One region of the Paenibacillus sp. 01T422 genome, then DNA from elsewhere that is predicted to be linked to it. Evidence: riboswitches for the same ligand, from Rfam matches in the RefSeq annotation. Region 1 holds a riboswitch; each other region holds the start of a gene.
What was found. Region 1 has a riboswitch for thiamine pyrophosphate ahead of AC1DUA_RS21805 (acetylornithine deacetylase). Riboswitches for the same ligand answer to the same signal wherever they lie in the genome.
Positions count from the first base shown of each region.

Region 2: another riboswitch for thiamine pyrophosphate. It lies ahead of AC1DUA_RS02765 (ECF transporter S component); the one in region 1 lies ahead of AC1DUA_RS21805 (acetylornithine deacetylase).
Region 3: another riboswitch for thiamine pyrophosphate. It lies ahead of AC1DUA_RS09755 (DUF561 domain-containing protein); the one in region 1 lies ahead of AC1DUA_RS21805 (acetylornithine deacetylase).

Region 1 is NZ_JBFTQB010000417.1:2,137-4,404, reverse strand. Features, by position in the region: gene AC1DUA_RS21810 (right-handed parallel beta-helix repeat-containing protein) at 1-1,234, shown strand, start outside; TPP riboswitch at 1,272-1,372, shown strand; gene AC1DUA_RS21805 (acetylornithine deacetylase) at 1,470-2,268, shown strand, end outside.
Region 2 is NZ_JBFTQB010000025.1:12,262-14,529, forward strand. Features, by position in the region: gene AC1DUA_RS02760 (ABC transporter ATP-binding protein) at 1-563, opposite strand, end outside; gene AC1DUA_RS02765 (ECF transporter S component) at 570-1,166, opposite strand; TPP riboswitch at 1,266-1,375, opposite strand; gene AC1DUA_RS02770 (methyl-accepting chemotaxis protein) at 1,449-2,268, opposite strand, start outside.
Region 3 is NZ_JBFTQB010000126.1:1,860-4,127, reverse strand. Features, by position in the region: gene AC1DUA_RS09760 (bile acid:sodium symporter family protein) at 1-526, opposite strand, end outside; TPP riboswitch at 687-785, shown strand; gene AC1DUA_RS09755 (DUF561 domain-containing protein) at 930-1,580, shown strand; gene thiO (glycine oxidase ThiO) at 1,564-2,268, shown strand, end outside.

The sequences.
Region 1 (2,268 bases):
CGGCTCAACATTGCGTATGAACAAAGCAGCGTATACGACAGGCGAACAAGCCCATATCTTCGACATCAGCGGTTCAGAGAACGTGGTTATCGAGAATATCAACGCTAATGACAGCGGCGGAGACGGATTTTACATCGGATATTTCGAATCGACCGTGGGGTATTGCCGTAATATTGTGCTCCGTAACTGCCGGGCAGATAATAACCGGAGACAAGGACTCTCCGTGATCTCCGTAGATGGCCTTACTGTGGAGAATTGCCGCTTCTCCAACACGAAAGGGACAGCTCCACAGAGCGGCGTCGATATTGAGCCGAACGGCCAACTTGATTTGTTGAAAAATATTCGCTTCATTCAATGTGTGGCGGATGGGAATACAGGGCGAGGTTTCCTCGTCACTTTGTTGAAGCCAACTGCTGTTAGCGAACCCATTGATATTGTTTTTGATAAATGCAAAACGAAAGGGAATTCATTCGGCTTCTCCATGAACTATGGAGGAGATGGAACGAAAGCTGTACAAGGCGAGATCAAGCTGATCGATTGTATCGCCGAAAGCGAGCAGTTCGCCGGATTCTCGGATTTATCCTTCTCAGCCGACGGTGCGAAGCGTTCCTATATTCGCTGCCGGGCGATTAACTGTAACACGGTTAACCAGCCGGAAGATCCCTATGGGTATGGCTCCTCGTTCATCCTCACAACGGTGCCATCACAGGTAAGAACCGTCATCGGTAATGCCGTCTATAAGGACTGCGAGTCTGTTGATACACGACAGGTTGCACTGATTAAACGTGGATTCTCACTAAAGAAAAACAACACTGAATTATTGCGGAACGTGGCCTATTTCGACTGTTCAGTCAAAGGAGGAGGCCAAAAGCTCTATGCGATAGACCCCACATCGGAAGATCTCTATGCGGCAAAACATCCGCTGCCTACTCAAGCTTATGCAACTTCCGGATCCGTCACTTTCGATTACATAGGCTTCAAAATTACGAACGCCGGTTCATTCGGTGAGGTAACTCTGACTCTGCCAGCAGCTAAAGCCTCCGTCACGTATGCTTTTTTTGTTGAAGCGTCGTATCGGCTTAATTTGCAAACACAACCAGGTAAGTCGATTCTGACACCAACGGGAGGAAAGACCCTGATTGGAACCAGTGTGCAAGGCAATTCCATCGTGCTGCTGGGCCGATCAGATGGTCAGTGGGAGATTGTAAGCATGGTAGGGGATTGGCTGTTATAACATGTTGTGGTAAGATTTCACTAGACAATTGAATCGTATTGAACACTAGGGGTGCTGTAATAGCTGAGAAAGACGTTGGTCTTAACCCTTACACCTGATCTAGGTAATGCTAGCGAAGGGAAGTGGTTGTATGTCGTTTGGATTCCTATATCATAACGCAGCCGCTTTCTATCAGAAAGCGGCTTTTTGATTTGAGCTGAAAGGAGGAGATCATGTGGCAAGCTTGGCAAAGGAACTGGATGTGGTGATCCAGCAAGTAGAGAAGCGTCAAGCGGAGTTAATCCAGCTGGTGGAACGTTTGGTGCGGTTCGAAACGCCTGCACCCCCCGCTAGAAATACGGCAGATGCGCAAGGGTTTATCGCTGAGTTCCTGCGGGAAAGAGGTTTTCAGATCGACCAGTGGGAGGTGTATCCAGGGGACCCGAATGTCGTAGGTACCCTGAAAGGACAAGCGCCTGAGTCGTATAAAAGTCTGATAATCAACGGTCATATCGACGTGGCTGAAGTGAGTCCGGATGAGCCTTGGGAAGCTGGCCCCTTCACTCCCATTGTCCGCGACGGGGTGATTATAGGCCGGGGGGTGGCGGATATGAAGGGGGGCCTAGCCGGTGCGCTCTTTGCCGTTCAATTGCTGGACGAGGCGGGCATCCGTCTGCCAGGAGACCTCATCTTCCAATCGGTCATTGGGGAGGAGGTGGGTGAGGCTGGTACGCTCGAATGCTGCAAACGCGGGTACCGAGCGGACTTTGCGGTAGTCGTAGATACGAGCGATTTGCATCTCCAAGGGCAAGGAGGTGTTATTACCGGATGGATCACGGTGAAGAGTCAACAAACCTGGCACGACGCCACCCGCAAAAACATGATCCATGCAGGCGGCAAGCTATTTGGGGCAAGCGCCATAGAGAAAATGATGATAATTATACAAGGACTGCAAGAGTTGGAACGGCACTGGGCCGTTATGAAGAGTTATCCCGGTTGTTCGCCAGGTGCCACTACGATTAATCCTGCTGTTATCGAAGGCGGCAGACATGCGG
Region 2 (2,268 bases), on a different contig from region 1:
ATGACTAGGGTCTTGTCAGCGCTAATGGACCGGATCGTTTCCCAAACAAGCCCAGTGCCCTCTTCATCCAATAACGCCGTAGGCTCATCTAGAAAGAGCACTTCCGGCTCCAAAGCAAGAACACTTGCAATCGCCAATCGCTGCTTCATCCCCTGTGACAGTTGGTTGATTAAGGTATGAGCATCTTCCAGCTGCAACCCAACCAAGCTCAGATAATGCGCGATGCGCGCTGGCATTTCCTCACGGGGGACCTGCCTATTTTCCAGAACAAAAGCGATTTCCTCATCCACGTACGGCATGCAGAACTGAGCGTCTGGGTCTTGAAACACATACCCCCAGCGACTTGGCGTGACAAGCCTATCCGCCTTAAGCGGAATCTCGATAATATCGGGGACGATTCCGCTCAGCACTTGCAGCAGCGTCGATTTGCCGCAGCCGCTTGGCCCAAGCAGCAACACCTTCTCCCCTGGCATCACCGAAAAGGAAACCCCTTGAAATAACAGGGGAACCTCATCACCGGGATATTTTAACCGCAGATTGGTAACTCCGATTGCCTCGCTCATCACGCATTACCCCAGTACATCGTAATCCTTCTTTGAAACGGGACGAACTAAGTTAAGCACTCCCGTGCGAGCCAGTGCTTTAGCCAAGTAATAAGCGAATACGCCAGCGATGATGGCAGAGCCAGCAAGACGAAGCCCAATAAACAAGCAATAATTCCAAAAGGTTAGCTGATCAATATAGCCATAATATTTATCCACCAGCAGCGAAAGCGCTGCGGATGCGAAAGACGCAAGCACTGTTACACTCACATTCGCCCGACGATACAAGAAAAGCGCGAAAATCAGCTCTGCGCCAAGCCCTTGAAGAATGCCGTACGCAAGTGTCGATACCCCCCATGAACCTCCAAAAAGAGCTTCAATCGTCGCGGCTGCAACCTCAGCCAACAATGCTACGCCTGGCTTACGAATAACCAGAAAAGCAAATGTAGCCGCCATGAACCACATACCGTAGCTTAACTGTTCGGCATGAAGACCGATCGGTTTCAGAAGGTCATACATCGGACCCCATATGCGGTAAATCACCCCAAATACCGCCGCGATCACGATTGTGACCAAGATATCAGTCAATTTTAATCCTTTTGCCCCTGTTTCTTTTTGTGCCATTTCTTCTTCCCACTCCTTTTCTTAGATACAATTTGTCAAATGAGATAGGCGAACACGACAAAAAAAGCCTACCGGGATGCGGCAGGCATAAAATTAGTGCAGAATTTTGTGTGAATTCTCTACGCTGGCATTACCCAGATCAGATTAACGGTCAGTGGCATAGGGCCACTATCTCAGCCTGACTTCATCAAGCACCCGTGTTGCTATTCATTTGGCTTAACTGTAGCGGATTAACCGATATTTGGCAATGCCTTCAGAGAAATTATTTTTCGTTATTTTTCATTATTTTTCAATCAAAAGCTTTAGATCAAGGGTCAATCCGTACAACTGACGGATGCTGTCAACTATATCTTCCACCCGCTTCTGCTGCACTTCTGCGCTAGCAAGCACTTGCTGCACGGATGCGGCAGACTCTTCGGTTATCGCTGCCACGGATGTCATTTCCTCGGCAACCTTCTGGGAGGACATTTGCAATTGTTGATTCATGCGCTGCAAATTCTCTGCTTGCTCCATGACTTCAGAGGTATTCGTGTTAATAACTTCGAACAGCTGATCAACACTTTCGGCTGACTTTCTACCCGATTCTACTGCTATTTTGCCGACTGCCACTTTCTCTACTGCTGTTTCTACCTTTTGCTGAATAGAGCCCAGAATCTCTGAGATATCCGTTGAAGCAACGTGTGCGTTCATCGCAAGCTTCCGAATCTCGCCAGCAACCACGGCAAAACCTTTGCCATGTTCCCCAGCTCGAGCAGCCTCGATGGATGCATTGAGCGATAGCAGATTCGTTTGATTGGCAATGTCAGCAATCATTGTCACGATATTACCGATTTTCACATTTTCTTCATTCACTTCATTCATGATGTTCGACGTTTCCGTCACGATCACGGTAATATCCTTGATTTTATGCGTCAAATCTTCCATTTGATTCTTGCCTTCATTCGTCATGCGGGCTGTATCCCGGGATCTACTGCTCATCGTGTCCGATGCGGAAGAGGTCATCTCCACCGTCTCATTCACTTCTTGGATAGCCGTTGTAATGTCTGTAATGGAAGTTGCTTGAGATTCAATACCGATGGAGATCTCCTGGAAAGCCGCAACG
Region 3 (2,268 bases), on a different contig from region 1:
CCAGTAAGGAGGGGACGACGATCATGAAGAACAGACCTTGCATCATGGCAAAAGTGTCCATCTGGACTTTCGTTCCGACCAGCGCAGAGAGTGTATAAGGGACAACAAATGGTGAAAGAACGGTATCCATGAGGATAATGGAGAGCGTCAGCACGATATTTCCGCGATAAATGGCGACCCACACGAAGCTTGTAATACCTGTTGGAATGGCTGCAGCCAGAATGAGTCCTGTGATAGTTAACGGTTCATTGCTGTAAACAGTGTGCCCGAGCCCAAGGGCAAGCAGCGGCATACCAACATGCAAAATCAGCAGCGTAGTAATGAGTGGAAGCGGTTGGACGATAACTTTCACAAATTCCTTGAAGCTGGAGCTTATGCTGCCCGAGAACGTCATAAAGGCAAACAGCCAAGGCGATAAGAAGGTAAAACCGGATAAATGACTGCCGAGCAAAACACCGATAAGTACGCTGACTGGCGTGATGAGGGGCAAGATTTTTTCCAGTTGGCGATTCAATTGAGAGAGCATCTAGGTGATCATCCTTCCTGACAATGGGTAATAAAGGCCGAGGTAAGCGTTCTCCCTATTATAAGAGCAATATGGCCGGGTGACTAGGTTAAGATGAGATGGAAATTTCTATTTCCCAACGACTGGATACCGTGTTATGATAATGAACAAATGAATACGAATGTATCCCTAGGGGCGCCGCAAGGCTGAGACAGAGCAATCTGAACCCTTTGAACCTGAACTGGGTCATACCAGCGGAGGAAAGTGGAAACCGGACTTTTGGCGCCTCATTTTTGCATGATTATTATGCGGGCAACCTACAACCACTTTTCTTAGGAAAAGTGGTTTTTTTGCGTCCTGATTGGCGCTGCCGGGTGTCTTGTCTATTGATACAACGGTTCAAAAAGTGAGGAGGCGGACTTCAATGTCCGAGTGCGAGCTGCATGTGATATCGAGCGGCAAGCTGGCTTGGAAGGATATGGCGGCGATTGCAGTCCAGATTCATCCCTATGTCACTGCCATTCATATTCGCGAGAAAACGAAACCGATGGATGAAGTTTTTATAGGTGTACAGTATTTGTTGGAAAAGGGTGTACCTGCCCAAACCCTCTATGTCAACGGCTATCCTTGGATGGCAGCCGCTGCTGGACTTGGAGGTTTGCACCTTCCCGAAAACTCTCCGCCGCTATTGGCGATAAGAGAGAGCTGTCAAAGCCAAAGCGTGCAGCGAACGGGAGTCTCCGTACATAGCGTAGAGGAAGCCCTGAAGCGCGAGCGGGAGGGGGCGGATTACGTCTTGTATGGGCATATTTTTGCGACGAATTCCAAGTTGGGGGTTGGGCCAAGAGGGCTCGAACAACTGCGGAATGTTGCAGAGCAGGTCACGATTCCGGTCATCGCAATCGGTGGCATGACACCCGCTAGAGTAAAGTCTGTACTTGCTGCGGGAGCTTCTGGCATCGCAGTGATGAGCGGCATTTGGGAGGCGGCTGATCCTGTGGAAACGGTAAAAGCCTATATCCGAGAATTGCAGCTAGAAGAAACCAGAGGTGAGAGATATGAAGCATACGAGTGACGTTATCATCGTTGGCGGAGGCGTGATAGGCGCTTCCATCGCCTATCACTTGGCGAAGCGAGGCCAGTCCGTCACGCTGCTGGAGCGCAGCAGGTTAGGGACGGAGGCCTCGGCTGCCGCAGCCGGCATGCTCGGAGCGCAGTCCGAGATGGAGGACACTGGGCCCCTGTTCCAGTGGGCCCGGCATAGCAGAGCGATGTTCCCCGAACTGAGCGGGGAACTAGTAAGCCTCACGGGCATCGACATCGGTCTCGTCCGTGAAGGGCTCTTGAACGTCGCGCTCAGCGACGCTCAGGAACAAGAGCTGCGCGCGCGGGAGAAGCTCCAGCACGCTGCGGGCGAAAGAGCGGAGTGGCTGAGCGCAGCCGCAGCCGCAGAGCTCGAACCCGCGCTGAGCAAGGCGACGCGCGGAGCACTGTACCTGCCCGAAGATGGGCAGGTGGAGGCGCCGATGCTGGCGGCGGCATTCGCGCAGGCAGCGCGTGTGCTCGGGGCGAAGCTGCAAGAATTCGCCCAGGTACATGGGCTGCTGACGGAGCGCGATCGCGTCATCGGCGTCATGACGAGCGAGGGACCGCTGCATAGCGACCACGTTGTCGTGGCAGCCGGGACGTGGAGCGGTCAGCTCCTCGCTGGCAGCGGGATCGACCTTCCGGTGTATCCCGTGAAGGGGGAGTGCTTCTCGGTT